One region of the Nonomuraea sp. NPDC049421 genome, then DNA from elsewhere that is predicted to be linked to it. Evidence: riboswitches for the same ligand, from Rfam matches in the RefSeq annotation. Region 1 holds a riboswitch; each other region holds the start of a gene.
What was found. Region 1 has a riboswitch for thiamine pyrophosphate ahead of AB0K18_RS02265 (FAD-dependent oxidoreductase). Riboswitches for the same ligand answer to the same signal wherever they lie in the genome.

Region 1 (7,262 bases):
CATCGGGGTCTCGCCGTCGTAGGGCTGCTGCCCGGTCACCAGCTCGAACAGCATGATGCCGGCGGCGTAGACGTCGCTGCGCACGTCGGCGGCGCCGGTCATCACCTGCTCGGGCGCCATGTAGCCGATCGTGCCGATCAGCACGCCGGTGCGGGTCTGGTTGGTCGCCTCGATCGCCCTGGCCAGGCCGAAGTCGACGACCTTGACCCGGCCGTCGTCGGTCATCAGGACGTTCTCGGGCTTGACGTCGCGGTGCACCATGCCGGCCTGGTGGGCCGCGCCCAGGGCGGCCAGCACCGGGATGAGGATCTCCAGCGCCTCGCGGGCCGGCAGCCGGCCGCGCTCGCGCAGGATGTCGCGCAGGGTGCGGCCAGGGACGTATTCCATCGACAGGTAGACGACGTCGTTGTCGGTGCCCTGGTCGAAGACGTGCACCACGTTGGGGTGTGACAGGCTGGCGACCGACTTCGCCTCGCCGATGAACCTTCTGACGAACGCCGGGTCCTCGGCGAGCGAGCGGTGCATGACCTTCAGCGCGACGGTCCGGTCGAGCCGGACGTCCAGCGCGAGGTAGACGGTCGCCATACCGCCCCGGGCGATCCGGCCCTCGATGCGGTAACGCCCATCGAGGAGCCGCCCGACCAGGGGGTCCGCAGTCGTCGTGTCCACCCCGCTGAGTTTACGGGCGTTTTGCCACCGGCATGGCCCTAGCGCCCGAAACCGATGCGGAGACGTTCCCGTCCCGTGTGTAACGGCGATGCGGCAGTGGCCCCGGCGTGTCGCCGGGGCGCATGGTGACGCCGATGCCGCCGCCCGCCTGTATCGCTCCGGATCCGGGCGGGCGGCTCAGGGGGTCATCGGTGAGGAGGCCTCGGCGTAGCGGCGGCGCGGGATGCGGCCCGCCTGGGCCGCCTGCCGCCCGGCCACCACCGCGCCCTTCATGGCCGCCGCCATCAGGTCGGGCCGCTGCGCCCGCGTCACGGCCGTGGCCAGCAGCACGGCGTCACAGCCCAGCTCCATCGCCAGCGCGGCGTCGCTCGCCGTACCGATGCCGGCGTCGAGGATCACCGGGACGGACGCCGCCTCCACGATCAGCTCGATGTTGTGCGGGTTGCGGATGCCGAGCCCCGAGCCGATCGGCGCGCCGAGCGGCATCACGGCCGCGCATCCGGCCTGCTCCAGCCGCCGGGCCAGCGCCGGGTCGTCCCCGATGTACGGCAGCACCACGAACCCGTCGGCCACCAGCCGCTCCGCCGCGTCGAACGTCTCGATCGGGTCGGGCAGCAGCGTGCGCTCGTCGGCGATCACTTCGAGCTTGACCCAGTTCGTGCCCAGGGCCTCCCTGGCCAGCCGGGCCGTCAGCACGGCGTCGCCCGCGGTGAAGCAGCCCGCCGTGTTGGGCAGCACCTTGATGCCGCGCGCACGCAGCACGTCGAGCACCGAACCCCGGGCCGCGGGGTCGAGCCGCCGCATCGCCACCGTGGTCAGCTCGGTGCCGGACGCCGCCAGCGCCTGGTCCAGCACCTCCAGCGAAGGGGCGCCGCCGGTGCCCATGATGAGCCGGGAGGAGAACTTCTCGCCGGCGATGATCAGCTCATCCACCTTGCACCGCCGTCAGCACCTCCACGCGGTCACGGTCGCTGAGCGCCGTCGTCTCCCAGGCGCCGCGGGTGACCACCTCGTCGTTCACGGCCACGGCCACTCCGGTGGTGGCCGTCGTCAGCGTACGTACGGCCTGCGCCACGGTGGTGCCGTCGGCCAGCTCGTGCGCGGATCCGTTGATGGTAATAATCATGAAATTTCCCGAAATCTCCCCGGCGAGCACAGGGCCGCCAGCTCGCTCTCCTCGCCCATCAGGATGGCCGCCGTCAGCGGGGCCATCAGCACCCCGCCCCGGTGATGTCCCGTCGCGTACGTCAGCCCCGGCGTCCTCCCGGGACCGATCAACGGCAGGTTGTCGGGCGTGCCGGGACGCAGCCCCGCCACCACGTCGGCGACCTCCAGCTCGGTGACGCCGGGCACCAGCTCCCTGGCGTCGCGCAGCAGCTCGTACAGGCCGCCCGCGGTCACCCTCGTGTCGTAGCCCAGTTCCTCCTGGGTGGCGCCGACCACCAGCTCGCCGTCGCCCCGGGGGACGAGGTAGACCGGCGAGCCGTGGACGGTGCCGCGTACGCAGCGGGTGAGCAGCGGCTGCGGCGAGCGCAGGCGCATGATCTGACCCTTGACCGGCCGCACCGGCACCTCCGCCAGCTCACCGCTCCACGCCCCGGCCGCCAGCACCACCCGCTCGGCCGCCAGCACCTCACCTCCGGCTCGTCCTTCCGTGGCGGCGAGAGGTGCGGAACCGCGGCCTTCGGCAGGCACGGCGGGCGGCCCGGCGAGGCGGACACCGGTGACGGCGCCGTCCGTGCGGACCAGCTCGCTCACGCGGGCCCGCACGATGGGGACGCCGCGCCGCTCCAGGGCGGTCAGCAGCGCCGCCGTCACCCGGCGCGGGTTCACCCACGCGTCGCCCGGTGCCAGCAGCCCGCCGCGCACCGACGGGGCCAGCATCGGCTCAAGCCGCCGGCACTCGCGCCCGGTCAGCCGCTCGACCGGCAGATCCAGCTTCTCCATGAACGCGGCCAGCTCATCGAGCGCCGCCATGTCATCGGCCCCGAACGCCACATCCAGCGTCCCCTCGGCCCGCAGATCCAGCCCGCTCACCCCTTCGGGCCCAGCGGGTGGAAGGCCGGCGTCCTCGGCCAGGGCGGTGGCGAAGGCGGGCCAGCGGCGCAGGGCCGCGACGCCCAGCCGCAGCAGCGGCGCCTCGGTGTAGGTGACCTCGCTGACCGGCGCCAGCATCCCGGCGGCCGCGTGGGAGGCCCCGGAGGCGGGTGACGGGTCGACGACGGTGACCGGCCGCCCCTCGCGCGCCAGCCGCCAGGCCACGGACAGGCCGACGACCCCGCCGCCCACGATCACATCCATGATCCGCTCCCTTCGCCGGCATGATCCGGATCAGGTGTCTTGCGGTCGAAGGCCCGCTGCAGCCTTCCTCTCAGCCCGGTCACGGCCGGACTCCCGCGCGTCTTTCCGTCCACAGCCTACGGCCTCGGTGCCGGGTCCACGCACCGCCCCCGTTAAGGTCATGACCGTGGAGCATGTCGTGGTGGTGGGAGCGGGACTGTCGGGAGTGCGCACGGTGGAGGCCCTGCGCGGGCGCGGCTACGCCGGTCGCCTGACGCTGCTGGGCCAGGAGCGCCATCGCCCCTACGACCGCCCGCCGCTGTCGAAGGCGGTGCTCAAGGGCGACGCCGACACCAGCTTCATCGACACCGACCTCGAGCGGCTCCAGGTCGACTTCCGTCCAGGCGTCGCGGCGAAGTCGCTGCGCGCGGGGGTCGTGGAGACCACCGAGGGCGAGCTCGACTACGACGGCCTGGTCATCGCGACCGGCGCCGACCCCATCAGGCTGCCCGGCGACGGCCCTCAGCACGTCCTGCGCACCCTCGACGACGCCCACGAGCTGCGCGTCATGCTCGTCCCCGGCGCGCGGGTCACGGTCATCGGCGCGGGCTGGATCGGCGCCGAGGTGGCGACGGCGGCCCGCCGCGCGGGCTGCGCGGTGACGGTCATCGAGGCCGCCCGGGCCCCGCTCGCCAGCGCGATGGGCACCGAGCTGGGCGCCCGCACGATCCCCTGGTACGACGGCATCGACCTGCGCCTCGGCACCATGGTCGAGTCGGTCGACGAGGGCGGCGTCCGCCTGGTGGGCGGCGAGTTCGTCGAGTCCCACGTCGTCGTCACCGGCATCGGCGTGCGCCCGGCCGTCGAGTGGCTGGCCGACGCCGACATCGACCTGCACAACGGCGTCGTCACCGACGAGCACCTGCGCACCTCGCTGCCCGGGGTGGTCGCCGTGGGCGACTGCGCCGCCTGGTGGTCGCGCCGCTGGGGCGCCCGCCTCAGGGTCGAGCACTGGGACACCGCCATCAACGCCCCCGAGGTCGCCGCCGCGACGCTGATGGGGGAGGAGGCGGTCTACGACCCGGTGCCGTACTTCTGGTCGGAGCAGTTCGGCCACATGCTCCAATACGCCGGCCACCACGCGTCGGGCGAGCGGATCGTGCACCGGGGCGAGCCCGAGGGCAAGTGGTCGGCCGTCTGGCTCACGGCGGACGATACGCTTGCCGCGGTGCTGGCCGTGGACCGGCCGCGCGATCTCGTCCAGGGCCGGCGCATCATCGATGCGGGTCACCGGCTGGACACGGAACGCCTGGTAGATCCACAAGTGCCCCTACGAGATTGTGTTGTTTGAGCAAGGACGGCATGTGGTAGTTGTGGTTTCGTGACGCTTTCTGTTGCACAGATCGACCGGGAGACCGACCAGCTCGTCGACGAGTGGCTCACCCTCCCCGAAGTGGCCTCACGCCTCGATCTCCCGATCGGGCGGGCCAAGCAACTCCTGAAGGACCACAAGCTGCTCGGCGTACGCCGCGGCAGCGGCGGGCCACAGGTGCCCGCGGTGTTCCTCGACGGAAAGGACGTGATGAAGGGCCTGCCAGGCACGCTCACCGTGCTCCAGGACGCCGGCTACGACGACGTCGAGGCGCTGCGCTGGCTCTTCACCCCCGACGAGTCACTGCCAGGCTCGCCCATCGAGGCGATCAGGGCGGGCCGTCACACAGAGGTCAAGCGGCGTGCCCAAGCCCTCGCTTTCTGAGGCCCGCCTCTATCTCTGCACAGACGGCCGCCGCGACCGCGGCGATCTGGCGGAGTTCCTCGACGCGGTGCTGGCCGGCGGTGTGGACATCATCCAGCTGCGGGAGAAGGGCCTGGAGGCACGCGAAGAACTCGCGCTCCTCGACGTCTTCCGCGACGCCTGTGACCGGCACGGAAAACTGCTCGCCGTCAACGACCGGGCGGACATCGCCTACGCCGCCCGGCCCGACGTGCTCCACCTGGGGCAGGACGACCTTCCCGTGACTGTCGCGCGAGAGATACTCGGCGACGACGTCGTCATCGGACGGTCCACCCACTCCGCAGCCGAGGCGTCCGCCGCGGCCGTGGAGGAGGGCGTCGACTACTTCTGCTGCGGCCCGATCTGGCCGACGCCGACCAAGCCGGGCCGCCCGGCGCCTGGGCCGCCGCTGCTGCGGCACGCGGCGGCGCTCGGCACCTCGCGGCCGTGGTTCGGCATCGGCGGCATCGACCTGGGCACCCTCGACGAGGTGATGGCGTACGGCGTGAGCCGCGTGGTGGTCGTCCGCGCGATCACCGACGCCGACGACCCGGGCGCGGCCGCCGCGGAGTTCGCCAAGCGGCTGGCCGCGGGGCCGGCCCGCTGAGCCTGCGAGGCGCCCGCGCTTCCCCGCGCGGGCGCCTCCTTACCTGCGGACTCGGCTTGTCTGCGGACCTGTCTGCGGACCGGCTTTGTCTGCGGACCGGCTTTGTCCGCGGACTCGGCCTGTCCGCGGGCTCGGCGGGGTCAGGTCTTGCGGGACGTCGCCGCGATCGCCAGCTCGGTCAGCGCCTCGCGCGCCTCAGGAGTGACCGGCGCCGCGTCGAGCGTGGCCAGCGCCTGGCCGAGATAGCCGGCGATCAGGTCCTCGCACTCCTGCAGCGCGCCGGTGTCCTCGATGATGCCGCGCAGCTCCGCCACACCCTGCTCGTCCAGCCCGGGGTCGCCGAGCAGCCGGCGTACGGTGGCCGCGGCGGCGGGGGAGGCGGCGGCGAGGGTGCGGGCCACGAGCATCGTGCGCTTGCCCTCCCGCAGGTCGTCACCGGCCGGCTTGCCCGTCTGCGCCGGGTCGCCGAAGACGCCCAGGATGTCGTCGCGCAGCTGGAAGGCGATGCCGACGCGCTGGCCGTAGCCGGTGCACAGCTCGTCCATCCACGGCGCCTCCTCCCGGGCGGCGAGCACCAGGCCGAGCCGCAGCGGCTGCTCCACCGAGTATCTGCCGCTCTTGAACAGCGCCACCCGCAGCGCCGAGTCGAACGTGTTCTCCCCGGTGGCCTGCTCCAGCAGGTCGAGGTACTGGCCGCACATCAGCTCGCTGCGCATGTGGTCGTGGACGGGCCTGGCCGCCTCCAGCGCCTCGCGCGGCAGCCCGGACGTCCGCCACATCTCGCCCGACCAGAGCAGCAGCAGGTTGCCCAGCAGGATCGCCGCGCCCTCGCCGAACTGCCCGGACGAGCCGTGCCAGCCCGCCTCCTCGTGCATCGCCTGGAAGCGGCGGTGCGCCGACGGCATGCCCCTGCGCAGGTCGCTCTTGTCCATCACGTCGTCGTGCACCAGCGCGCTGGCCTGCAGCAGCTCAAGGGAGGCGGCGGCGGTGAAGACGGCGGGCACGTCGGTGCCCCCCGCACCCCGCCACCCCCAGTAGCAGAACGCGGGCCGCAGCCGCTTGCCTCCCGACAGCAACGCGTCGGCGGCCGTGCGCAGCGGCGCGAACTCGGTCTCGCCCCCGGCGGGGAGCTTCCGTTCGACGAACTCGGCGAGCGCGCGCTCCACCTGGGCGCGCAGGATCTCCATGCCGGCGGCGTCAGTGGTCATGCCTTGAGACTAGTGGCCGGGGGAGCGGGCTTCGATCTCGGCTGCGATCTCCAGGTACCGCTCTGGCCGGTGCGCGCGGAGGTTGTCGGGGTAGCCTTGTCGGCATGGCTCTTGGTCGACCCTCCATCCGGCCCGATCGCGTCCCCACGGTCCGCGACATGCTGGCCTCCGGTGCCCGGTCGTTCTCGTTCGAGTTCTTCCCGCCGAAGACCGACGAGGGCGAGCGGCAGCTGTGGCGCGCGATCAGGGAGCTCGAGTCGCTGCGGCCCACATTCGTCTCGGTGACCTACGGCGCGGGCGGCTCCACCCGCGACCGCACGGTCGACATCGTCGAGCGCATCGCCCACGACACCACCCTCACCCCCGTCGCCCACTTCACGGCCGTCAACCACTCCGTGCGCGAGCTGCGCCACCTCGTCGGCCGCTTCGCCGACGCGGGCGTGCGCAACATCCTCGCCGTACGCGGTGACCCGCCCGGCGACCCCACCGCCGACTGGGTGCCCCACCCCGACGGCGTTCTCTACGCCGAGGACCTCGTGCGGCTGATCCGGCAGTCCGGCGACTTCTGCGTGGGCGTGGCGGCCTTCCCCTACAAGCATCCGCGCTCGCCGTCCATCGAGTCCGACACCGAATACTTCGTCCGCAAGTGCCAGGCGGGCGCCGACTACGCGATCACGCAGATGTTCTTCCAGGCCGACGACTACCTGCGGCTGCGCGACCGGGT
Region 2 (7,262 bases), on a different contig from region 1:
CCTGGTCGAGCGGGCGGGTGGCGCTGGTGGGCGACGCGGCGTACGCGCCGTCGTTCCTGACGGGGCAGGGCACCAGCCTCGCGCTGGTCGGGGCGTACATGCTGGCCCGTTCGCTGGCCGTGCACCCGGGGCACGAGGAGGCGTTCGCCGCGTACGAGCGGGACATCCGCGAGTTCGTCACCCTCAACCAGGCGCACGTGGACGGCGGCGGCAGCGTGCTCTTCCCCGCGACGCAGGAGGCGATGGACCGGCGCGACGCGATGCTGCGCGACCTCACCGCCGACCCCGTCCCGATGGAGCGGCCGGCCCACTCGGCGCTCACCCTGCCCGGCGTCGCGGGGGAACCGGCGGACGGCGGCGGGCGTTGGTCCTTCCATACGGTGCCCGCAGGCGAAAGGTCATGAGGACGTGCGCAGTTCGGTGTTCGGCAATCTCGGCTCCCAGCAGCTGCCTCCGGGGTTCGCCCTGGAGAACGGCAAGATGCTGCGCGTCCAGCTCCCCGACGACGTGCTGGCCAAGCAGGGGTCGATGGTCGCCTTCCAGGGGGAGATGGACTTCGACTACGAGGGCGGCGGGCTCGGGAAGCTGTTCAAGAAGGCCGTCACGGGCGAGGGCGCCGCGCTGATGCGCGTACGCGGCCAGGGCCTGCTCTACCTCGCCGACAACGCCGACGACATCCATCTGTTCTACCTGGAGAACGAGGGCATCACGGTCAACGGCCGCAACCTGCTGGCCTTCCAGCCGCAGCTGACCTGGGACATCAAGCGGGTCCAGGGGGCGGGCATGGCGGCCGGCGGGCTGTTCAACACGACGATCACCGGCACGGGGTGGGTGGCGGTGACCACCCACGGCACGCCGGTGCTGCTCGACGCGGCGCGCATGCCGACGTTCGCGGACGGGCAGTCGGCCGTGTGCTGGAGCACCTCCCTGCAGGTCGGGGTCAACCGGACGATGAAGGTGGGCGCGCTGATCGGCCGGGGGAGCGGTGAGGCGATGCAGCTCGCGTTCAGGGGTCAGGGGTTCGTGCTGGTGCAGGCCAGCGAGGGCGCGCCGGTGATCAAGGCCCAGTCCTAGATCGCGCAGGTGGGCGCCGGGGCGGTGCCGGCCCCGGTGGACGAGCCGAGGAAGCCGAACGTGGTGGACGCCCCCGGCGCCAGCGAGCCGTTCCACGCCGCGTTCCGCACGGTCACCGAGGAGCCGTTCGCGCTCAGCGTGCCGCCCCAGAGCTGGGTGACGCGCTGACCGTCGGCGTACGTCCAGCTCACCGTCCAGCCGCTCATCGGCGCGGTGCCGGTGTTGGTGACGGTGACCTCGCCCTGGAAGCCGCCCTGCCACTGCCCGGTCGTCTTGTACGCGGCCGTGCAGTCACCGGCCGGCACGGTGGGCGTGACGGTGGGGGTCGGGGTGCCCGCGAGCGCCTCGACCAGGGCCGGGTACCACTTGTCGGACATCTTCTGGTCGCCGGCCGCGTTCGGATGCACCCCGTCGTAGGTGTCGGTGGCGGTGTTGAAGCCTGTCCACTGGTCGACCACGGTGATCGGCGACTGGTCGGTGGAGGTCGCGGCGGCCCAGGCGGGGATGGCGTCGTTGAGGGCCACGGTGCGCCGGCCGCAGTCGGGGCAGGTGGCCGGGTTCATCGGGATGATCTCGGCGACCAGGATCCGCATGTTCGGGTTGCTCGCCCGCATCTGGTTCACCAGCGTGGTGAACGCGCCGAGGATCGTCGCGGGCGCGATGTTGCTCCACACGTCGTTGGTGCCCAGGTGCATGAGCACGACGTCGGGCCGGGTGGCCGAGAGCCAGCCGGGCAGCATGTTCTGGTTCGCGATGTTGGTGGCGAGGTAGCCGCCGTGGCCCTCGTTGTCGCCGTCGTGCGCCACCCCGCAGCCCTGCGGCGGCAGCGTGCCGACGAAGTCGATGTTCGTGTGGCCGGTGCTCTGCAGCCGGTTCCACAGCATGGCCCGCCAGCAGCCGGGGGAGCCGGTGATCGAGTCGCCGAGCGGCATGATCCGTACGGCCGCCGCCTCGGCCGGCGTCGTCGCGAACAGCACGGCCGCGATCACGGTCACCATTCCGGCCAGCACGGCGCCGATTGCGCGCATCGTCCGATCTCCCGTCGTCAGCCTGCGCAGATCGTAAGGAGCAGCGGGCGGAACGGGGAAGGAGGCGATCAGGACCGCGGACGTGACCTGCGGGGACGCATGTAACTTTCAGGCGGGGGAGCGCACCACCGCCAGCGGGCAGGGCGCGTGGTGCAGCATGGCCTGGCTGATTGATCCGATGAGCATGCCGGCGAGTTGCCCGCGCCCGCGCGAGCCCACCACCAACAGCTCGGCCCCGGCCGCCGCCTCCTTCAGCACGTCCACGGGATGCCCGTGCACGATCTCGGCGACCGCCTCGACGCGGGGATGCCGGGCGCGGTACGGCGACAGCGCCTCGTGCAGCGCCCGCAGGTGGCCCTGCTCGCTCTCGGGGTCGGCCGGCCCGAAGCCGCCCGGCTGGGGCCAGGCCCACGCCTGGACCACCCGCAGCCGCGCCCCGCGCAGCTCAGCCTCGGCGAAGGCGAACTCCAGGGCCCGCTCGGCGCATGCGGACAGGTCGGTGCCCGCGACAACCTCGCCGGGCGTGGCGGGGCGGTCGCGGACGAGGACGACGTTCGTCTCGGCGTGCGCGACGACCCCGTACGCGACCGAGCCGACCAGCAGCCCGCGCACGCCGCCGATGCCGCTGCTGCCGACGACCAGCAGCTCGGCCTCGGCGGCGGCCTTGACCAGGGCCGCGCGGGGATCGCCGGGGAGCAGGACGGTCTCCACGCGCGCCTGGGGCCGCTCGCGCAGCGCACGGTCCTTGGCGGAGGTGAGCACGGTCTGCGCGCCCTCGCGCATCCACCGCGCCACCTCGGCGTAACGGACGGGCTGGTCCTCCTCGCACACCCACTTGGGCACGACGTGCGCGACGGTCAGCGGCACCTGGCGCAGCACGGCCTCGGTGGCGGCCCAGCCGGCCGCCTCCAGGCCGGCACGGGAGCCGTCCACACCTACGATGATCAACTCGGCTCCTCAGGACGCGGTGTAGCACTCCACCTCGGCGCGGCGGAACGACAGTCCCTCGGCCTCGGAGTCGCGGACGCACGCGCGCTCCGCCTTGCTGAGCTTGAGCGTGCCGCAGACGGTCACGCCGGAGTAGGTACGGCAGTCGAGTGACGGATCGGTACGGCCGACGCGATAGAGCTCTCTGACGTTCGCGCGGCACTTGGCCTTACCGGTATCGGAGTAGCGGCACTGGGCCAGCAGGGTGTCGAACTGCTCCTGGCTGACCTCGTGCTGTTGCATGCCGTCCCCGGCGGCGGCGGTGGCGCCGGATGCGGCCATCACGACGAGTAGTCCTGCGACAGCGGCGATTCTCATCATGTTTCCCCTGATGGGGTCCGTACCGCTGAGAAGCCCCGCCAAACCTTCTCGCCCTGGTTTGGGATCGCGCCCCGCGTGGGTACGATCACCGCCGTCCAACGCGGGAGCCCGGTGGAGACCGGGCTGAGAGGACGGCTGCCAGCCGCCGACCGCCAGAACCTGCTCCGGGTAATGCCGGCGAAGGGAGTTTGCGCGATGACCGACGCGCGCTTTTCCAAGATCTACAGCGGCGAGCTGCGGGTGCCGATGCGGCGGGTGAACCTGTCGAACGGCACGGCGGTGACGCTGTACGACACCTCGGGCCCGTACACCGACCCCTCCTACGAGCCCGACCTGCGGCGGGGCCTGCCGCGCCGCCGGGCCGGGTGGATCGAGGAGCGGCGGGCCGCCGGGCACCCGGTCACCCAGGTCGGCTGCGCGCGGCGCGGGCTGGTGACCAAGGAGATGGAGTTCGTCGCGGTCCGCGAGGGCGTCACGCCGGAGTTCGTACGGGACGAGGTCGCGGCCGGCCGGGCCATCATCCCCGCGAACGTCAACCACCCCGAGACCGAGCCGATGATCATCGGCCGTGACTTCCTCGTGAAGATCAACGCCAACATCGGCAACTCCGCGGTCACCTCCTCCATCGAGGAGGAGGTGGAGAAGATGACCTGGGCCACCCGCTGGGGCGCCGACACGATCATGGACCTGTCCACCGGCGACGACATTCACGAGACCCGCGAGTGGATCCTGCGCAACTCCCCGGTCCCGGTCGGCACCGTGCCGATCTACCAGGCGCTGGAGAAGGTCAAGGGCCGGCCTGAGGAGCTGTCGTGGGAGGTCTTCCGCGACACCCTGATCGAGCAGTGCGAGCAGGGCGTGGACTACGTGACCGTGCACGCGGGCGTGCGGCTCGCGCACGTGCCGCTCACCGTGCGCCGCAAGACCGGCATCGTCTCGCGCGGCGGCTCGATCATGGCCGCCTGGTGCCTGGCGCACCACCGCGAGAGCTTCCTGTACGAGAACTTCGCCGAGATGTGCGAGATCCTGGCCCGCTACGACGTGTCGTTCTCGCTCGGCGACGGCCTGCGGCCCGGCTCGATCGCCGACGCCAACGACGAGGCGCAGTTCGCCGAGCTGCGCACGCTGGGCGAGCTGACCGTGATCGCGCGCGAGCACGACGTGCAGGTCATGATCGAGGGCCCGGGACACGTGCCCATGCACAAGATCAAGGAGAACGTCGACCTCCAGCGCGAGCTGTGCGACGACGCCCCCTTCTACACCCTCGGCCCGCTCGTCACCGACGTCGCGCCCGGCTACGACCACATCACCTCGGGCATCGGGGCCGCCATGATCGGCTGGTTCGGCACCGCCATGCTCTGCTACGTCACCCCCAAGGAGCACCTCGGCCTGCCGGACAAGGACGACGTGAAGACGGGCGTGATCACGTACAAGATCGCCGCGCACGCCGCCGACCTCGCCAAGGGGCACCCGAAGGCGCAGGAGTGGGACGACGCGCTGTCCGACGCGCGTTTCGAGTTCCGCTGGGAGGACCAGTTCGACCTCTCGCTCGACCCCGACACGGCCCGCGCCTTCCACGACGAGACGCTGCCCGCCGCGCCCGCCAAGACCGCGCACTTCTGCTCGATGTGCGGCCCCAAGTTCTGCTCGATGCGGATCAGCCACGACATCAGGCGGGCCGGTTTCGAGGAGAAGGCCGCCGAGTTCCGGCGCCTCGGCGGCACGATCTACGTGGAGTGACGCATTGTCCGATGTCCAGAGCCGCAGCTCTGGACGAAGATCACGCCGCCGCGCGGAGGAGCCATCAAGGACTCGGGCCGCGTCTAGCCCGGTAGCGTCTCGCCGCCGATCGGGGCCAGCACCTCGCCCGTGTAGTACGAGGACAGCCGGTCGGAGGCGAAGAACACGTACGAGGGGGCGATCTCGTCCGGATGGGCGGGTCGCCCCATCGGCACCTGCTGGCCGAACTTCTCCACCTTCTCCTCCGGCATCGTGGCCGGGATGAGCGGCGTCCACACCGGGCCAGGCGCCACCGCGTTGACCCGGATGCCCCGCTCGACCAGGTTCTGGGCCATGGAGTAGGTGAAGGCGTTGATCGCGCCCTTCGTGGCGGCGTAGTCGATGAGCGACTTGTTGCCGCGCAGGCCGTTGATCGACGAGGTGTTGATGATGGCCGCGCCCTCGCGCAGGTGCGGGAGCGCGGCCTTCATGACGCGGAAGTAGCTGTGGATGTTGACGGCGAACGTGTGCTCCCACTGCTCGTCGTCCAGCTCCTCCAGGCCGCTCACCGGCTCCTGGTAGGCCACGTTGTTGACCAGCACGTCCAGGCCGCCCAGCTCGGAGACGGCCTGCTCGACGACCGACGCGCAGTGCGCGCGGTCGGCCAGGTCGCCGGGCAGCGTCACGCAGCGCCGCCCGGCCTCCTCGACCAGCTTGCGGGTGTGCGCGGCGTCCTCGTGCTCGCTCAGGTACGCGATCGCGACGTCCGCTCCCTCCTTGGCGAACGCCACGGCGACCGCCCTTCCGATGCCCGAGTCGCCGCCCGTGATCAGGGCCTTCTTGCCGGCGAGCAGGTCGCGGCCGACGTAGTCGCGCATCTCGTCGCGCGGCTCAGGAGCCATCTCGCCGGTGCTGCCCGGGTACGGCTGGTTCTGCGGTGGTGGTGTGTGCGACATGCCTTGCGGGCTGCCCGTGGTCAGGTGGGGTTAACGCCCGTCATCGGACGAATCCCTCCGACCTGAGCCAGTCGCGGGCCACCAGCGCCGGCATGCCGCCGTCCACGTCCACCTGCGCGTTCAGGTCCCGCATGACGTCGTCGGTCAGCTTCGCGCTGATCGGCGCGAAGATCTTCGCGATCTCCGGGTGTGCGTCGGCGAGCTGCCTGCGCATCGTCACCGCCGCGTTGTACTGCGGGAAGAAGTGCCGGTCGTCCTCCAGCAGCACCAGGTCGAGCGCCTTGACCCGGCCGTCGGTGGTGGTCATCATGCCGAGCGTGCACTGGCCGCTGGCCACCGAGTTGTAGAGCACGCCGACCGACACCCTGCGCACGTTCGCCCTCGGCACCTCCTCGCCGTACGTCAGGCCGTAGCCCTTGAGCATGCCGAGGAAGCCGTCGTCGCGGCCGAACGTCTCGTGGTCCACGCAGAACGTGCGCTGCGCCACCGGCACCTTGGGGATGTCGGAGATCTTCGACAAGCCCCACTTCTCGGCCGACGCCCGGGTGACGCCGATGGCGTAGCTGTTGTTCAGCGGGGCGGGCGGCAGCCACACGATGCCGTTCTTGCGCAGGTCGAGGTCGCGTACGGCCTCGTACTGCGCCTCCGCCCCCTGGACGGGCTTCTGCTGTCCCAGGTAGGTGATCCAGCCGGTGCCGGTGTACTCCCACATCAGGTCGGTGCCGCCGCGGATGAGCGAGGCGCGGGCGTTCACGCTGCCCTGGACGTTGGTCCTGTCCTCCACGTCCGCGCCCGCCGCGGTGAGGGCGAGCACGGCGATCTTGCCGAGCACGAGCTGCTCGGTGAACTCCTTGGACGTCACCCGTACGCGCTGCCCTTCGAGCCCCGGCACCGGGCGGATGCCGCCCGGCTCCACCGGCGGCACGAACGACGACGCCGGCCGCAGCCCGCAGGCCACGACGCAGACCAGGACCGCCACGGCCGCCAGGAACGCCCTCATGAGAGCCCCTTCGGCGACAGCAGCCGCTGCGCCAGGCCCGCCGCCCAGTCGATGAGCAGCGCCAGCACCGCGATCAGCACGCAGCCGGTGACCAGGATCAGGCTGCGCTGCGTGCTCACCCCCGCGGTGATCAGGTCGCCCAGACCGCCCGAGCCGATGAACGCCGCGATGCCCGCC
Region 3 (7,262 bases), on a different contig from region 1:
CGCGGGCAGAATCGCCCACACGGTCGTCGTGTCGCCGTCGTGCCGCACCCCCCAGCTCTCGGCGACATATTCCACGATGCCGAGCCCCCGGCCCCCGAGCGAGGACAGCGTCGGCCGGCCCGCACGGGGCTCGGTCGCGGCGCCCCCGTCGCTGACCGCCACCTCGATGTGATCGTCGCTGCGCAACCACGCCACCCGCACCATGCCCGACGGCAGCGGATGAGCGTGCCGCAGCGCGTTGCTCAGAAGCTCGCTCACGACGAGCACGGCATCGTCGATGGCCGCGGTGAAGACCCCACTGTCCTGCAGATCAGTGCTCAGACGCTGGCGGGCGACGGCAACGCTGGACGGCGCGTACGGCAACAGCACCACGCTTGACACACCCACCTCCCCGTTCCCTGTGCCCCCCGCGGGAACACTCCCCGGTACGACCGAAATGCCCCGTTACTCGATCCCAGAAACCGCATCTCGATCACAGCTTGTACACATTGGAAGATAGATCAGCGCAACCGTGACCACCTCGTTACCGCATCGGTGTGTCGGATCCGATAGTGGAAGAGCCCCTCAGCACGAGCCGCATTCTGGTGCCTCCTCCTGGTCGCGAATGAGCGCTGACATCTCCTCCCTGTGCCCTGGCGAGACTGCGGACGATATAGAGACCGAGCCCCACTCCACCAAACCGTCTCCGGTCGCCGCTGTCCACCTGGACGAAGCGTTCAAAAATCCGCTCACGGTCAGGCGGGGCGATTCCGACCCCCTCGTCGTCCACGACGACGACCACGTTGTCGTCCTCGGGCCAGGCCGCCACGCTGATCAGCCCGCCCTTCGGCGAGTACTTGAACGCGTTCTCCAGCAACTGTCCGAGCAGGATGTCCGTGGCCAGCGCGTCGCCCAGCACGTACGGCAGCCCCTCGGGCACGTCCACCTCGACCCGGTGCCGGTCCGACAGCTCGGGCAGCCCCAGCGTGGCCGCCACGATGCGCTCCGCCAGGTCGAACTCCTCGATGCGCACCTTGAGCTCGTCCGCGCCGGCCCGCGCGCCCAGCAGCAGGTGGTCCATGAGCACGCCCAGCGACTTCGCGCGCTCGGCGATCGTGTGCACGGCCGAGCGGCGCGCGGGGTCGCCCATGTCGTCCCAGCGCGAGTCGAGCGTGCTGGCGAAGCCCCGCACGATCGTGATCGGCGTACGCAGCTCGTGGCTGGTCGTGGCGAGGAACAGGTCCTTGGCCTCCTCCAGCTCCTTGGCCGCCGTGACGTCGCGGAAGTCGACGACCACCTCGCCGGTCTCCTCGATCTGCGCGCTCACCACGTCGAGCCAGCGCCCGTTGTCGAGCTGGAAGGTGCCCTTCTCGCCCGCCTTGGGCAGCGGGAACGGCGGGGGACCGCCGATCACGGACTCGGCGGGCAGTGCGGTCAGCTCCTCGGCGGCCGGGTTCCAGCGCACCACGAGGCCGTCCTGGTCGAGCACGGCGATGCCGTCGGCGCTGGCGTCGAACACGGCCCGCTCGTGCGCCCGCTGCCGCACCGCCTCCTGGTAGGCGACCGCGTTGCCGACCGCGATGCCGGCGTGCCCGGCCAGCAGCTCAAGCAGCTCCAGCTCCAGGTGTCCCGGGTTGCGGCGGGCGAACAGGGCATAGAGGGCGCCGTACGGCCGCCCGCCCACCGCGGCGAGCCCCAGCGCGATCGTGTGCAGGCCCTTGAGCTTGGCCCACACCAGGTCGTCGAGCCCGTGGGACTCCAGCATCACGGTCTTGCCGGTGCGTAAGAGCTTGTCCACCAGGCTCGTCCGCAGGTCGGTGGTGGTGCCCCTGATCGCCTCCGGCAGCTCGTACGTGCTGACCAGCCGCAGCCGCTCGCCCTCGATGAGCACGAACCCGCCCGCGTCCGCCCCGGTCAGCTCGGTCAGGCTGGCCGAGATGCGGTCGAGCACGGCCGACAGCTCAAGGTCGGAGTTGATGTCGCCCACGACGTCGGTGAGGCGGGCGACCAGCCGGGCGCGGCGCGCCATGCGGTGCTCGGCCATCTCGTCGGCCCTGGCCGGGTGGTAGGCGCACACGTAACCGGCGACGGCACTGCCGAGGCGCAGGGCGCTGATGTCCACCCGCAGGTCGAGCACCCGGCCGTCGGCGTGGAGACGCTTGGTGCGCAGCGACACGGGCTCTCCCGTACGTACGCGCTCCAGCACCGCGTTGTGCTCGGCGCCCAGCTCGTCCGGCACGATCGGCGCCCGGCGGCCGAGCAGCTCGTCGGCGCTCCAGCCGAACATGCGCTCGGCGGCGGCGTTCCACACCAGCACGCTCTGGTCGCGGTCGAGCGCCACGATGGCGTTGGGCGAGCTGGCGAGCGCCGCACGAGCGATCTCATCGTCACTACCGGCCCATTCGTCCCCCACTACTCCATAGTGCACGTGGCGCGGTGGGTGCGTCGGGCGATCCGTCCGATACGCTGCGGTCACGGTGATTCCCGGCAGGTGGGAGGGTGAGGGGTATGTCGAGCAACGATCTCGATGCCCTGCTGCGGGTGACCTCCAGCACCTATCGGGGTGAGACACCACCCGACATCGCGTTCGGCACCTACGACGGCGCGGTGGGCAGGATGGTGCTGGCGGTGACCGGCAAAGGCATCGCGGCGTGCAGCTTCGAGGCGGAAAACGACGTGTTCGAGCTGGTCACGCGGCACGTGGGGCGGTTCATCGGGCCCGACGCGCGGCGGCTCGACCCGGTGCGCAGAGAGCTCGACGCCTACTTCTCGGGGCGGCTGCGGACGTTCGCCACGCCGGTCGACCTGACGCTGGCGACGTCGTTCGCCCGTACGGTGCTGCAGAAGACCATGGCGGTCCCCTACGGCACCACCACGACGCTGGAGGAGATCGGCCAGAGCATCGGCAGACCGCGCGCACTGCGGGCGATCGGCAACGCGCTGGCCTCCAACCCCGTCTGCGTGATCGTGCCCTGCCACCGGGTGGTGCGCGAGGACGGCGGGCTCGGCGACTACGCCGGCGGCGTCGCCGCCAAACAGCACCTGCTCAACGTCGAGCAGCGCGCGACCGCTGGATGAGCCCGATGAGCAGGGTGACCAGCGCCGCCACCAAGGCGCCGCCGAGCGCGCCGTTCATCCACGACTGACGCACGAAGCCGAGCGCCTCGCGCACGCCCGTCCAGAGCGCGTCCCACTGCGGGAAGGTCGGCGTCGAGGTGGTCAGCCAGTACGCGGCGAAGCCCAGCGTCCAGGGCACCAGCATCGACCAGCGCGACGGGGCGTCCTCGGCGGTGTTCCAGCCCTCGCCGCGGCGCAGCACGAAGTAGTCGACCGCGAGCACCGCGAACATCGGCACGAACACGGCGCCGATCACGCCGAGGAACACGCCGTAGGAGTTGACGTCCGCGAAAAGGGCGATCACGACCGTCAGCACGCCGATGGCGGTCGAGAGGATCCGGCGGTCCACCCGCGGCATGAGGTTCTGCAGCGACATCGTGGTGGAGTAGACGTTGGCGAAGGACTGGTCGGTCTCGCGCAGCACCAGGATGCCGAAGAACAGCGCGCCCAGCGGCACCGCGACGAACGGCGTGAACACCGACGTCGCGTCGGCCAGCACGCCGTCCGCGCCCGCCAGGGCCACGGCGTGGACGCCGAGCCCGAGGCAGGCTACCTGGGCCAGCGTGTAGCCGCCGACCACGCCGGTGAAGGCGGCGCGTCCCGACCGCGAGTGGCGGGCGAAGTCGGCCGCCATCGGCACCCACGACACCGACAGCGCGATCACGTAGTCGACGGCGGCGGGGAAGGCCGTCCAGCTCCCGCCCTCGGGTGAGGGGGCGTCGCGCAGGAAGAACACCGTGAACCAGACCATCGCCACGATGACGCCGACGGTGACGTAGCGGCGCAGCAGCCGGATCGAGCCGAGCGGCCAGACGGTCAGCGCCGCCGTCAGCACGCCCGCGACGAGCACCCACACCTGGTACGGCACCGACGGGAAGATCGCGCCGGCTCCCTTGGCGATCACCCACAGCTCGAAGGCGCCCCAGCCGATCATCTGGATGATGTTCAGCACCGTCGGGACGTAGGAGATCCTGGCCCCGAACAGCCCGCGCAGCAGCACCATGGCCGGCTTGCCGGTGCGCGTGCCCGGGATGGCCGACAGGCCCACCATGGCGGTGCCGATCAGGCTGCCCACCACGGTGGCGACCAGCGCCGCCGCGAGGGTGAGCGGCGCATTGCCCAGCGGGTCGAGCAGCAGCAGCGCTCCGGAGAAGCCGAGGAGGCTGACCCCGAGGTTGGCCCAGAGCGCGCCCTGATCGAGCACGCCCAGGGTCTTGGGCGCCTCGCCTTCGAGGGTCAGCGGAACTTCTTCGACGCCGTGCGACATCGCACACTCCCTACGCCGGCATTACCCGAACAGGTTCAGGCGGTCGGCAGCGGATGCATAGCTGCCCTCTCAGCCCGGCGACCCCGAGCTCCCGCGACGATCTGTAGTTTGCGCCCTTATTTTGCCTTAGAGAGGGTCAAATCGCCATAGTGGGCGACTTACGCCACAAAAGGCTCCTGGCCCGTCTCGCTGACCATCGGCTTCCGCGCGGCCTCCCACGACTGCATGCCGCCGCCGACGTTGACCGCCTCGCGTCCGAGCTGGTTGAGCCACGCGGCGACCTGCAGCGACCGGCCGCCCACCCGGCACACGACGTAGACCGTGCGGTCGCCGGGGACCTCCTCCACCCGGCCCTGGATCTGCGTCATGGGGATGTGGACGGCCTGCGGCGCGTGGCCCGCCAGCCATTCGTCCTGCTCGCGGACGTCGAGCAGGTAAGCGTCTGCGGGCACGGCACTGGCCTCGATCTCAGGAACGGTCATGACTCCATCATGGCGTGCCCAGGGTCGTGCAGAGGACGCCCGCCCTACTTGAGCAGGCGGGACAGGCGCCGGTCGGCCAGCGGCTTGCCACCGGTCTGGCAGGTCGGGCAGTACTGCAGCGAGGAGTCGGCGAACGAGACCTCCCTGATCGTGTCGCCGCACACGTCGCACGGCTGCCCCGCACGGTTGTGCACCCGCAGCCCCGACTTCTTCTCCGCCTTGAGGTCCTTGGCCGCGAGCCCGTGCGCCCGCTCGACCGCGTCGCGCAGCGTGGTCACGATGGCCTCGTGCAGGTCGGCGAGCTGGGCGTCGGTCAGCGTCGCGGCGATCTTGAAGGGCGACATCCTGGCGGCGTGCAGCACCTCGTCGGAGTAGGCGTTGCCGATGCCGGCGATCACCTTCTGGTCGCGCAGCAAGCCCTTGATCTGGGTGCGCTTGCCGCCCACGATGCGCTTGAGCGCCTCGACGGTGAACGACTCGGCGAGCGGGTCGGGGCCGAGGGCGGCGATGCCGGGCACCTCGTCCGGATTTTTCGTGACATAGACGGCGAGGCGTTTCTGTGTCCCCGCCTCCGTCAGCTCGAACCCGGGCGCCGGCCCCTCGTCGTCGGGCGCCAGCCGCACGCGTACGGCCAGCGGCCCCTTCCCCGGCCGCACCGGCTTGGCCCCCGACAGGTCGTCGCGCCAGCGCAGCCACCCGGCGCGGGCCAGGTGAATGATCAGGTGCAGCCCGTCGCAGTCGAGGTCGAGGAACTTGCCGTGCCTGCTCACGCCGGTGACGGTCAGCCCGCCGAGCGAGGTGACGGGCGGGTCGAACGTCTTGAGCGCCTGGATGGCCACCACGTCGATCCCCGCGATCGCGCGGCCCACGGCCCGCTCACGCAGGAAATGGGTGAGCGACTCGACTTCGGGAAGTTCGGGCATGCCCCCAGAGTACGGCCCGCACGAAATTGTCCCCAGAACGGGAGCCATCGGGTCGTTAGGGTCAAGTGCATGACCGTGACGATCGCAGAAGAGCTCCTCCTCCTGGCACTCGGCGAGGACAAGGGCAAGCTCCTCATCAACGCGGCCACGCTCGACCTGGCGCTCTCCGGCGGCATCCTGGCCGAGCTGGCGTTGGCCGGCCGCGTCACCAAGGACGGCAAGAAGCTGGCCGTCGCCGTGCCGGATCCGGTCGGCGACCAGGAGCTGGACGCCGCCCTGGAGCGCATCGCGAACGACAAGGCACGCACCCCCGAGTGGTGGGTGCGCAAGCTGCAGACGAGCGACCTGCGCGACCGCCTGCTCACCCGCCTGGCCAACACCGGCGTGCTGGCCAGAGAGCGCACCAAGGCGCTCGGCATCTTCACGATCACCCGCTGGCCCGAGCTGAACTCCGCCGTCGAGGCCGAGATCAGGGAGCGGGTGGCGGCCGTGCTCACCGGCGCCACCCCCGACACCCGCACGACCGCCCTGATCGCGCTGGCCAAGGCGGCCGGGCTGGACCGCAAGGCGTTCCCCGACGCCGGCAAGGCCCGCGTCAAGGAGCTCGCCAAGGGCGACTGGGTGGCGGACGCGGTGACCCGCGCCATCGCCAACATGAACGCCGCCGTCGTGGTCACCACCGTGACGTGAGGCCCGTCAGCCGGCGTCCACGACCTCCTTGGGCACCGGCTTGTCCTCCTTCAGCGCGTTGAACAGCGCGAGCGCCTTCGTCCTGTCCCACTTCACCGCGTCACCGCTGGCCACGCGTTCGGTGCCGCCGAACGGCACCACCGTCGTCACCGGGCTGCCGCCCATGGCGAGCCCCAGCGACAACATGTTGAACGCCCCGGTGCCCGAGTCGACCTCGACCGCGTCGGTGGCGCTGGCGGCCAGCGGGATCGCGGTGAACGGGTTGAGCAGCACCCCGGGGCTCGCGGCCTTCTTCACGACCGCGCTGAGGAACTGCCGCTGCCGCTTGGTCCGCTCGAAGTCGGGCAGCGCGCCGCCCTTGCGGGTGCGTACGTAGCCGAGCGCCTGTGAGCCGGTGAGCACCTGGGTGCCCTTCTTCAGCTTGAGCCCGGCCTTGGGGTCGTTGACGGCGGCCCGTACGTTGATCTCGACCCCGCCGACGGCGTCCACGATGCCCACGAACCCGGCGAAGCCGATCTCCATGTAGTGGTCGATGTGCACGCCGGTGGCGTTCTCGACCGTGCGGACGAGCAGCTTGGGGCCGCCGAAGGCGTAGGCGGAGTTGAGCTTGTCGCGCCCCCTGCCCGGGATGGTGATCGCGGAGTCGCGCGGCAGGCTGACCAGCGTGGGCGCGTCGCTCCCCTCGGGGATGTGCAGCAGCATCATCGAGTCCGTACGCTGCCCCGCGGCCCGCCCGGTGGCGAGCTTCTTCCGCTGGGCGGCGGTCAGGCCCTTGCGGCTGTCGGAGCCGACGAGCAGCCAGTT
Region 4 (7,262 bases), on a different contig from region 1:
CCAGGCCGCACGTCGTCACCGCCGATGAGCTGCGCGTCAGGTACGGCGTCTACCTCGATCTGCGGGTGCCCCGTGAGCTGGTGGCGGGCGTACGGACCGGGCGGGCGTACCACCAGGGCGGCATGATCACGGTCGAGGGCGGGCGGCTGACCGTGGCGGTCTCCTCGCAGACGAACGTGACGGTCGAGCTGGCCGAGCCGGTCACCGTGGTCCGCCCGCTGGGCCGCCGCGCCGAGGTGACCTCGGTGAGGTTCTTCGCCCAGGATCCCGAGGCGGCGGTGGCGGCGCTCAAACCCGGCATCACCACTCGTACGAACGGCTAGGCGAACCACCTTCGCGGCGTTACCGTCCATTCAGCACCATCTCGGGATCTTCCACCCCTCGACCTCGGATGGAGGCGCCGCCTTGCTCTTATCTAGGCGTACGTCCTGGAAAACGAGATCACCCCTCATCGCGGCGATCGCGGCACTGTCCCTCATCACGGTGATGCCGGCCGGGCCGGCGCGGGCCGCCGCGCCGCCGGACATCTCCCTCACCAACGTCAAGGCCCACCTGTCGCAGCTCCAGTCCATCGCCACCGCCAACGGCGGCAACCGGGCGCACGGCAGGCCCGGCTACCTCGCCTCGGCCGATTACGTCAGGTCGCAGCTCGACGCGGCCGGCTACACCACCACCCTGCAGTCGTTCACCTACAACGGCGCGACCGGCTACAACGTCATCGCCGACTGGCCGGGCGGCGACCCGAACGACGTGCTCATGGTGGGCGCGCACCTCGACAGCGTCACCGCGGGGCCCGGCATCAACGACAACGGCTCGGGCAGCGCGGCCGTCCTGGAGACCGCGCTCGAAGTCTCCCGCCAATCGCTGCAGCCGGCCAGGCACCTGCGCTTCGCCTGGTGGGGCGCGGAGGAGCTGGGGCTGCGGGGGTCGCAGTTCTACGTGAACAACCTGCCGGCCGCAGAACGTACGCGGATCAAGGGGTACTTGAACTTCGACATGGTCGGCTCCCCCAACGCCGGATATTTCGTGTACGACGGCGACAACTCGGACGGCACGGGCGCCGGGCCAGGCCCCGCCGGGTCCGCGGCTTTGGAGCGCACCCTCCAGGACTACTTCACCTCCATCGGCGTCCAGACCCGCGGCACCGACTTCGACGGCCGCTCCGACTACGGGCCGTTCATCGCGGCGGGCATCCCGGCCGGTGGCACGTTCACGGGGGCCGAGGGCACCAAGACCAGCGCGCAGGCCGCGCTGTGGGGCGGCACCGCCGGGCAGGCGTTCGACGTCTGCTACCACCGCTCCTGCGACACCACGGCCAACATCAACGACACCGCGCTGAACAGGAACGCCGACGCCATCGCCTACGCCGTGTGGACCGTCGCCACCGCCGTACCGCCGGTCGTGGTCTGGCAGGACACGTTCGAGACGGCCACGGGCTGGACGGCGAACCCGAACGGCACCGACACGGCCGGCACCGGGCTCTGGGAACGCGGCGACCCGCAGGCCACCACCTCCAGCGGCGCCAAGCAGCTCGGCACCACGGTCAGCGGCACGAACGACCTGGTGACCGGCCGCCTGGCCGGCTCGTCGGCGGGCGACCACGACATCGACGGCGGCGTCACCTCGATCCAGTCACCGCCGATCACGCTCCCCTCGGCAGGCCCCCTGAACCTGTCCTTCTCGTACTACTTGGCGCACGGCTCGAACGCCTCCAGCGCCGACTACCTGCGCGTCCGCGTCGTCGGCAGCACCACGACGACCGTGCTCAACCAGCCCGGCGCCGCCGCCAACCGCAACGGCGCCTGGACCACCGCGACGGCGAGCCTGAACGCCTACGCGGGCCAGACCGTCCGCCTCCTCATCGACGCCGCCGACGCCTCAGGCGCCTCCCTCGTGGAGGCCGGCCTGGACGACGTCACCATCACCCGCTGACCGCGACCGGGGCGAGAGTGCCCTCGCCCCGGCGAAGCGGACTACCGGGCGGACTACGGGGCGGTGCGTGGCGGGATGCCGCGCAGGTCGAAGGCGAAGCGGGCCGTCGAGTCCGCGATGGCGTCGGCGTTCACGTCGAACACCTTCGCGTTGACGTTCGCGAGGGTGTCGCACGCCTGGTGGTAACACGGGTCGTACGGCGTGCCCGCCGTGCCGCCGAACATCGCCGCCTCCTCCGGCGTCTTGATGCCCTCCGCGCCGGTGAAGATGCCGCCGGCCGGGATGCCGACCGCGATGAACGGCCCGTAGTCGGAGCGTCCGTCGAAGTCGGTGCCGACGGTGGGCAGCTTGCGGCTCTTGAAGAAGTCGGCCAGTTGACGCTCGATCTTGGCCGAGCCGGCCGGGCCCGCGGGGGAGCCGACGCCGTCGGAGTCGTCGCCGTCGTACAGCTTGTACGCGTGGTTCGGCGAGGCCACCATGTCGAAGTTCAGGTACACCCTTATCCGGTCCCGCTGCGCCTCCGACAGCGACTCGACGTACTGGTCGGACCCGAGCAGCCCGATCTCCTCAGCGGCCCAGAACGCGAAGCGCATCTTGTGCTTGACCGGGTAGAGCGCCATCTCCTCCGCCACCTCGAGGACGGCGGCGGTGCCTGAGCCGTTGTCGTTGATGCCGGGGCCCTCGGGCACGCTGTCGAGGTGCGCGCCGACCATGACGACGTCGCGCGGGTCGCCGAAGCGGGACTCGGCGATCACGTTGTCGTTCTTGCCGAGCACGAGCGTGGCGTCCACCTTGACCCTGGCCGTGGTGCCGGGGTTCGCGGCCAGCTCGGCGCCGACCGCGAAGTCGGTGTAGAGCATGGGGATGCCGGCCCGCCACTCGCCGAGGTCGAGCGGGGTCGAGTCGGTACGTCCAGGCTGGCCCTCGTTGAAGACGATGACCGCGGACGCGCCCGCGAAGCCCGCGTTGCGTACCTTCTGGGCGAACGGGCAGGTGCCGCGCTGGATGAGCGCGATGTTCCCGGCCACGAACCCGGCGAAGTCCGCCTCCTCGCAGCCGCTGGTCGAGGTGGGCTCAGGGGTCGGCGGCAGGGTCAGGTCCACGCCCTGCACCTGCGCGGTGACGTCACCGGGCGGCGAGGGCTGGAAGGTGTGGAAGTCCTGCTCGGCCACGTACGCCTTCGGATCCGGCGAGACGCGCTGGAGCACCGCAGGGGCGTTCTCGGTCCAGCTCTCCACGTAGTCGATCGGCTGGAGCGTGACCTTGTACCCCGCCTTGCGCAGCTTGCCCGCCACGTAGTCGCGGGAGGCGTTGTAGCCGGGCGTGCCCGCGGCGCGGTTGCCGCCGTTCGCGGTGGCGATAGCCTGCAGGGCGTCCAGGTGTTTCTTGGCGCTGGTCCCCTTCACCTGCTTGACGAGCAGCTTGGCGAACACGTCGTCGAGCCCGCCCGCGTGCGCCGGTGCGGCCGTGACGAGCGATAACGCGAGCACGGCGAGCAGTACGGTGAACGTCCTTCGCATAGGGTCCCCCAGGGAAGGTCGGAAGAGCGGCGATTCCCCCCGAGCAGCCGCCCCCGGACGGTAACCCGCCAACCGACCAGCGTGAAGACCCATAAATCCGGACTTATCCGCCGCCAGCCGCGCCGCCCACAGCCCCCGCCGCCAGCCACGGGCGACGGCCCGGCTCCGCGGGCGGCAGTCCGGCGCCGCAGGCGGTTATCCGGTGCGGCGGGCCCGGACGGCTAGTCGGCGCGGCGGGCGCGGGCGCGGCGCTTGCCCTCGTGCATCGCCTGTACGCGCGCCACCGGGATCGTGTGCCCCTCCTCGACGAGGTCGGCGGGCAGCGCCTGCGGCGCCGGCATGTGCTCGGCCCACGGGTCGCCCTCACCCAGCCGCTCGACGGCGGTGCGGATGGTGAACTCGCCAGGCCGCACGCCGTCGAGCTCGTCCCAGGCCACGGGGAACGAGACGGGCACGCCGGGCCGGATCCGCGGGCTGTAGGCGGCCGCCACCGTCGCGCCGCCCGCCCGGGTGGAGTCGAGGAACACCTTGCCCTCACGGTCCTCTTTGATGAACGCGGTGGTGGCCAGCGCCGGGTCCAGCCGCTCGGCGCGGGCGGCCAGCGCCCGGGTGGCGGCGGCCAGGTCGTCCATCGCGGTGCCGGGCACGACGGGCACGAACACGTGCACCCCCTTGGCCCCGCTGGTCTTGACGGCCCCCGCCAGCCCGCAGTCGGCCAGCGCCTGCCTGACGAGGTGCGCGCCCCGGACGGCCGGCGCGAAGGAGTCGTGCTCGGGCGGGTCGAGGTCGAGCACCATGTGCGTGGGGTGCTCACCGGCGTAGAGCGCCGGGTGGTACTCGACCGCCCGCTGGTTGGCGAACCAGAGCAGCGTCCTGCGGTCGTCGCACAGCGCGTACGTGACCTGCCGCCGCGCGGAATCCGCCCACATGGTCACCGACCGCACCCAGTCGGGAGCGTATTTGGGCAGGTTCTTCTGCATGAACGGCTCCTGCCCCGGGCGTACCCGGATGACCGAGAGCGGCCGGTCGCGCAGCACGGGCACCATCCGGCCCGCGACCGCGTCGAGGTAGTCGACCAGGTCCCGCTTCGTGGCGTCGGCGCCGTCGAAGAGGGGCTGGTCGAGGTTGGTCAGGGAGACCCCGTCGCGCGTCTCGTCAGCGGCCACCCGCCCTACGATGCCCACACTCGAACGTGTGGTCAACAACCCGGCCTGTTAGAGTGAGCCGTTGACGCGGGGTGCCCGGAAAGCCGGGCTGAGATCACACCCGTCGAACCTGATCTAGTTCGCACTAGCGAAGGGACGTCATGGCAGCGAACGCCGTTCCCAAAGTCCTGACCATCGCGGGCACCGATCCGAGTGGCGGGGCCGGCATCCAGGGCGACCTCAAGACCTTCTCCGCGCTCGGCGCGTACGGCATGACGGTCGTCACCGCGCTGGTCGCGCAGACCACGACGGGCGTGACCGGCATCCACGAGGTGCCCGCCGCGTTCGTGGCCCAGCAGCTCGACACCCTGCTCACCGACGTGCCCGCCGATGCCGTGAAGATCGGCATGCTGGGCGACGCCGACCTGATCAAGGCGGTGGCGGCGGCGCTCGACACGTACCGGCCGCCTCATGTCGTGCTCGACCCCGTCATGGTCGCCAAGAGCGGCGACCGGCTGCTGCCCGCCGACGCGGTGAGCGAGCTGCGCCGCACGCTGCTGCCGCGCGCCGACCTCATCACCCCCAACCTGCCCGAGGCGGCCGACCTGCTCGGCGAGCCGCAGGCGAGCGGGCTGCCCGAGATGCACGCGCAGGCGGCCAGGCTGCGCGCGCTCGGCGCCCGGCAGGTGCTGCTCAAGGGCGGCCACCTCGACGGCGACACCTGCGTCGACGTGCTGGCCACCCCCGAGGGCACGATCGAGCTGGCCGCGCCGCGGGTGCCGACGCACAACACCCATGGCACGGGCTGCACGCTGTCCTCGGCCATCGCGGCTCTGCGGCCCCGCCACGACGACTGGCCCGGTGCGGTGCGCGCCGCGAAGGACTACCTGACGCAGGCGCTGCGCGCCGCCGACTCGCTGGGCGTCGGCCACGGCCACGGCCCGGTCCACCACTTCCACAACGCCTGGTAACCGGCCCCCTTCTCGCGAAAGAGACGCGATGTTCTGCGATGACATCTGGCAGCGCACGTCCGAGCTGATGCGCGCCATCCACGAGCACCCCTTCGTGACGGCACTCGGCGACGGCTCGCTCGACCGTGAGACGTTCGCCTTCTACATGGTGCAGGACGCCCGCTACCTGGAGGCGTTCTCGAAGGCGCTGGCCGCCGCCTCCGTCCGCGCCGACGACTCCGACGAGGCGGCGTTCTGGGCCATGAGCGCGCACACCGCGCTGGTCGCCGAGCGCGAGCTGCACTCCGGCTACATCGAGGAGCTGGGCGCGGCCGTCAAGGGCATCGCGACCTCGCCGACGTGCCTGGCGTACTCGTCGTTCTTGCAGGCCACCGCCCTGTCGGCGCCGTATCCGGTGATCGCGGCGGCGGTGCTGCCGTGTTTCTGGATCTACCAGGACGTCGGCACCGCGCTGCTCGCCAAGGCCGGCGACGATCCCGCGCACCCGTACGCCAAGTGGATCTCCACCTACTCCGACCCCGAGTTCGCCGCCTCCGTCGAGCGGGCCAAGGCCATCACCGACCGGCTCGCCGCCGCCTCCCTCCCGGACACCCGCGAGGCGATGGCGCAGGCGTACGGGCGGGCGGCGGCGTACGAGTGGATGTTCTGGGACAGCGCGTGGCGGCGCGAGGGCTGGCCCACGGCCGCCTGGCTGGCCCCCTGACGCCGCTCAGGGCGACTTCGCCATCAGCTCCTTCTCCTCGCGGGTGGCGATGAGCCCCGACGGCGCCACGATCGTGGACTCCTGGAACGGCGCCTCCGTGTCGGGCAGCGGTTCGCGCAGCCGGATCGCCTTGATCCAGATGCGGGCGGCGTCGAGGAGGACCACGATGATCAGCACGGCGAAGAGCGCGGCCAGCACGCCGTCAACGGTCGAGTTGACCACGATCTGCCGCATCGCGTCCTCCGTCCTGGCGGGCGCGAGCAGTTGCCCCTGGTCGAGCGCCGCCTGATAGCGGTCGCGCTGGGCGAAGAAGCCGAGCGTGGGGTCGGGCGAGAACACCTTCTGCCAGCTCGCGGTGAGCGTGACGGCGGCGTCCCAGGCCAGCGGGACGCCCGTCACCCACGCCCACTTGAGCCGGCCGCTCTTGATCAGCAGCGTGGTGGCCACGGTGAGCGCGACGGCGGCGAGGAGCTGGTTCGCGATGCCGAACAGCGGGAAGAGCTGGTTGATGCCGCCGAGCGGGTCGTTGACGCCCTGGTAGAGGAAGTAGCCCCAGGCCGCCACCACGACGGCGCTGGTCGCGACGAGTCCGGGCCACCAGCTCACCCGGGAGATCGGCTTCCACAGGTTGCCGATCGTGTCCTGGAGCATGAACCGGCCCACCCGCGTGCCCGCGTCCACGGTGGTGAGGATGAAGAGCGCCTCGAACATGATCGCGAAGTGGTACCAGAACGCCTGGAGTCCCGCGCCGCCGAGGAAGCCGGAGAAGATCTGCGAGATGCCCACGGCCAGGGTGGGCGCGCCGCCCGTCCGCGCGATCAGCGTCTCCTCCTGCACGGCCGCCGCCGCGGCCTGCAGTTGCTCGGGGGTGATGACGAAGCCCATGTTCGTGACGGCTTCGGCGGCGCTCTGCACGGTCGCGCCGACGACGCCCGCCGGTGAGTTCATCGCGAAGTAGAGGCCGGGGCTCAGCACGCAGGCCGCGGTGATC

Region 2: linked by a shared signal. The riboswitch ahead of thiC (phosphomethylpyrimidine synthase ThiC) and the one ahead of AB0K18_RS02265 (FAD-dependent oxidoreductase) in region 1 are both predicted to bind thiamine pyrophosphate.
Region 3: linked by a shared signal. The riboswitch ahead of AB0K18_RS43495 (cytosine permease) and the one ahead of AB0K18_RS02265 (FAD-dependent oxidoreductase) in region 1 are both predicted to bind thiamine pyrophosphate.
Region 4: linked by a shared signal. The riboswitch ahead of thiD (bifunctional hydroxymethylpyrimidine kinase/phosphomethylpyrimidine kinase) and the one ahead of AB0K18_RS02265 (FAD-dependent oxidoreductase) in region 1 are both predicted to bind thiamine pyrophosphate.

Annotation. Positions count from the first base shown of each region.
Region 1 covers NZ_JBFAQA010000001.1:488,895-496,156, forward strand. The annotation lists gene pknB (Stk1 family PASTA domain-containing Ser/Thr kinase) at 1-669, opposite strand, end outside; gene AB0K18_RS02255 (thiazole synthase) at 847-1,554, opposite strand; gene thiS (sulfur carrier protein ThiS) at 1,595-1,795, opposite strand; gene AB0K18_RS02265 (FAD-dependent oxidoreductase) at 1,792-2,970, opposite strand; TPP riboswitch at 2,961-3,077, opposite strand; gene AB0K18_RS02270 (FAD-dependent oxidoreductase) at 3,131-4,300, shown strand; gene AB0K18_RS02275 (Rv2175c family DNA-binding protein) at 4,331-4,705, shown strand; gene thiE (thiamine phosphate synthase) at 4,683-5,330, shown strand; gene AB0K18_RS02285 (polyprenyl synthetase family protein) at 5,471-6,538, opposite strand; gene metF (methylenetetrahydrofolate reductase [NAD(P)H]) at 6,643-7,262, shown strand, end outside.
Region 2 covers NZ_JBFAQA010000007.1:316,685-323,946, reverse strand. The annotation lists gene AB0K18_RS15415 (FAD-dependent monooxygenase) at 1-404, shown strand, start outside; gene AB0K18_RS15410 (AIM24 family protein) at 409-1,074, shown strand; gene AB0K18_RS15405 (cellulose binding domain-containing protein) at 1,071-2,102, opposite strand; gene AB0K18_RS15400 (universal stress protein) at 2,211-3,050, opposite strand; gene AB0K18_RS15395 (hypothetical protein) at 3,060-3,410, opposite strand; TPP riboswitch at 3,501-3,613, shown strand; gene thiC (phosphomethylpyrimidine synthase ThiC) at 3,606-5,150, shown strand; gene AB0K18_RS15385 (SDR family oxidoreductase) at 5,234-6,085, opposite strand; gene AB0K18_RS15380 (glycine betaine ABC transporter substrate-binding protein) at 6,126-7,085, opposite strand; gene AB0K18_RS15375 (ABC transporter permease) at 7,082-7,262, opposite strand, start outside.
Region 3 covers NZ_JBFAQA010000038.1:48,514-55,775, reverse strand. The annotation lists gene AB0K18_RS43510 (ATP-binding protein) at 1-372, opposite strand, end outside; gene AB0K18_RS43505 (PAS domain S-box protein) at 524-2,392, opposite strand; gene AB0K18_RS43500 (methylated-DNA--[protein]-cysteine S-methyltransferase) at 2,488-3,057, shown strand; gene AB0K18_RS43495 (cytosine permease) at 3,026-4,363, opposite strand; TPP riboswitch at 4,353-4,468, opposite strand; gene AB0K18_RS43490 (rhodanese-like domain-containing protein) at 4,522-4,845, opposite strand; gene AB0K18_RS43485 (DNA-formamidopyrimidine glycosylase family protein) at 4,890-5,768, opposite strand; gene AB0K18_RS43480 (GPP34 family phosphoprotein) at 5,838-6,458, shown strand; gene AB0K18_RS43475 (LCP family protein) at 6,465-7,262, opposite strand, start outside.
Region 4 covers NZ_JBFAQA010000013.1:86,950-94,211, reverse strand. The annotation lists gene AB0K18_RS23020 (hypothetical protein) at 1-323, shown strand, start outside; gene AB0K18_RS23015 (M28 family peptidase) at 406-1,932, shown strand; gene AB0K18_RS23010 (M28 family metallopeptidase) at 1,986-3,452, opposite strand; gene AB0K18_RS23005 (ATP-dependent DNA ligase) at 3,674-4,618, opposite strand; TPP riboswitch at 4,676-4,771, shown strand; gene thiD (bifunctional hydroxymethylpyrimidine kinase/phosphomethylpyrimidine kinase) at 4,759-5,568, shown strand; gene AB0K18_RS22995 (TenA family protein) at 5,597-6,271, shown strand; gene AB0K18_RS22990 (carbon starvation CstA family protein) at 6,278-7,262, opposite strand, start outside.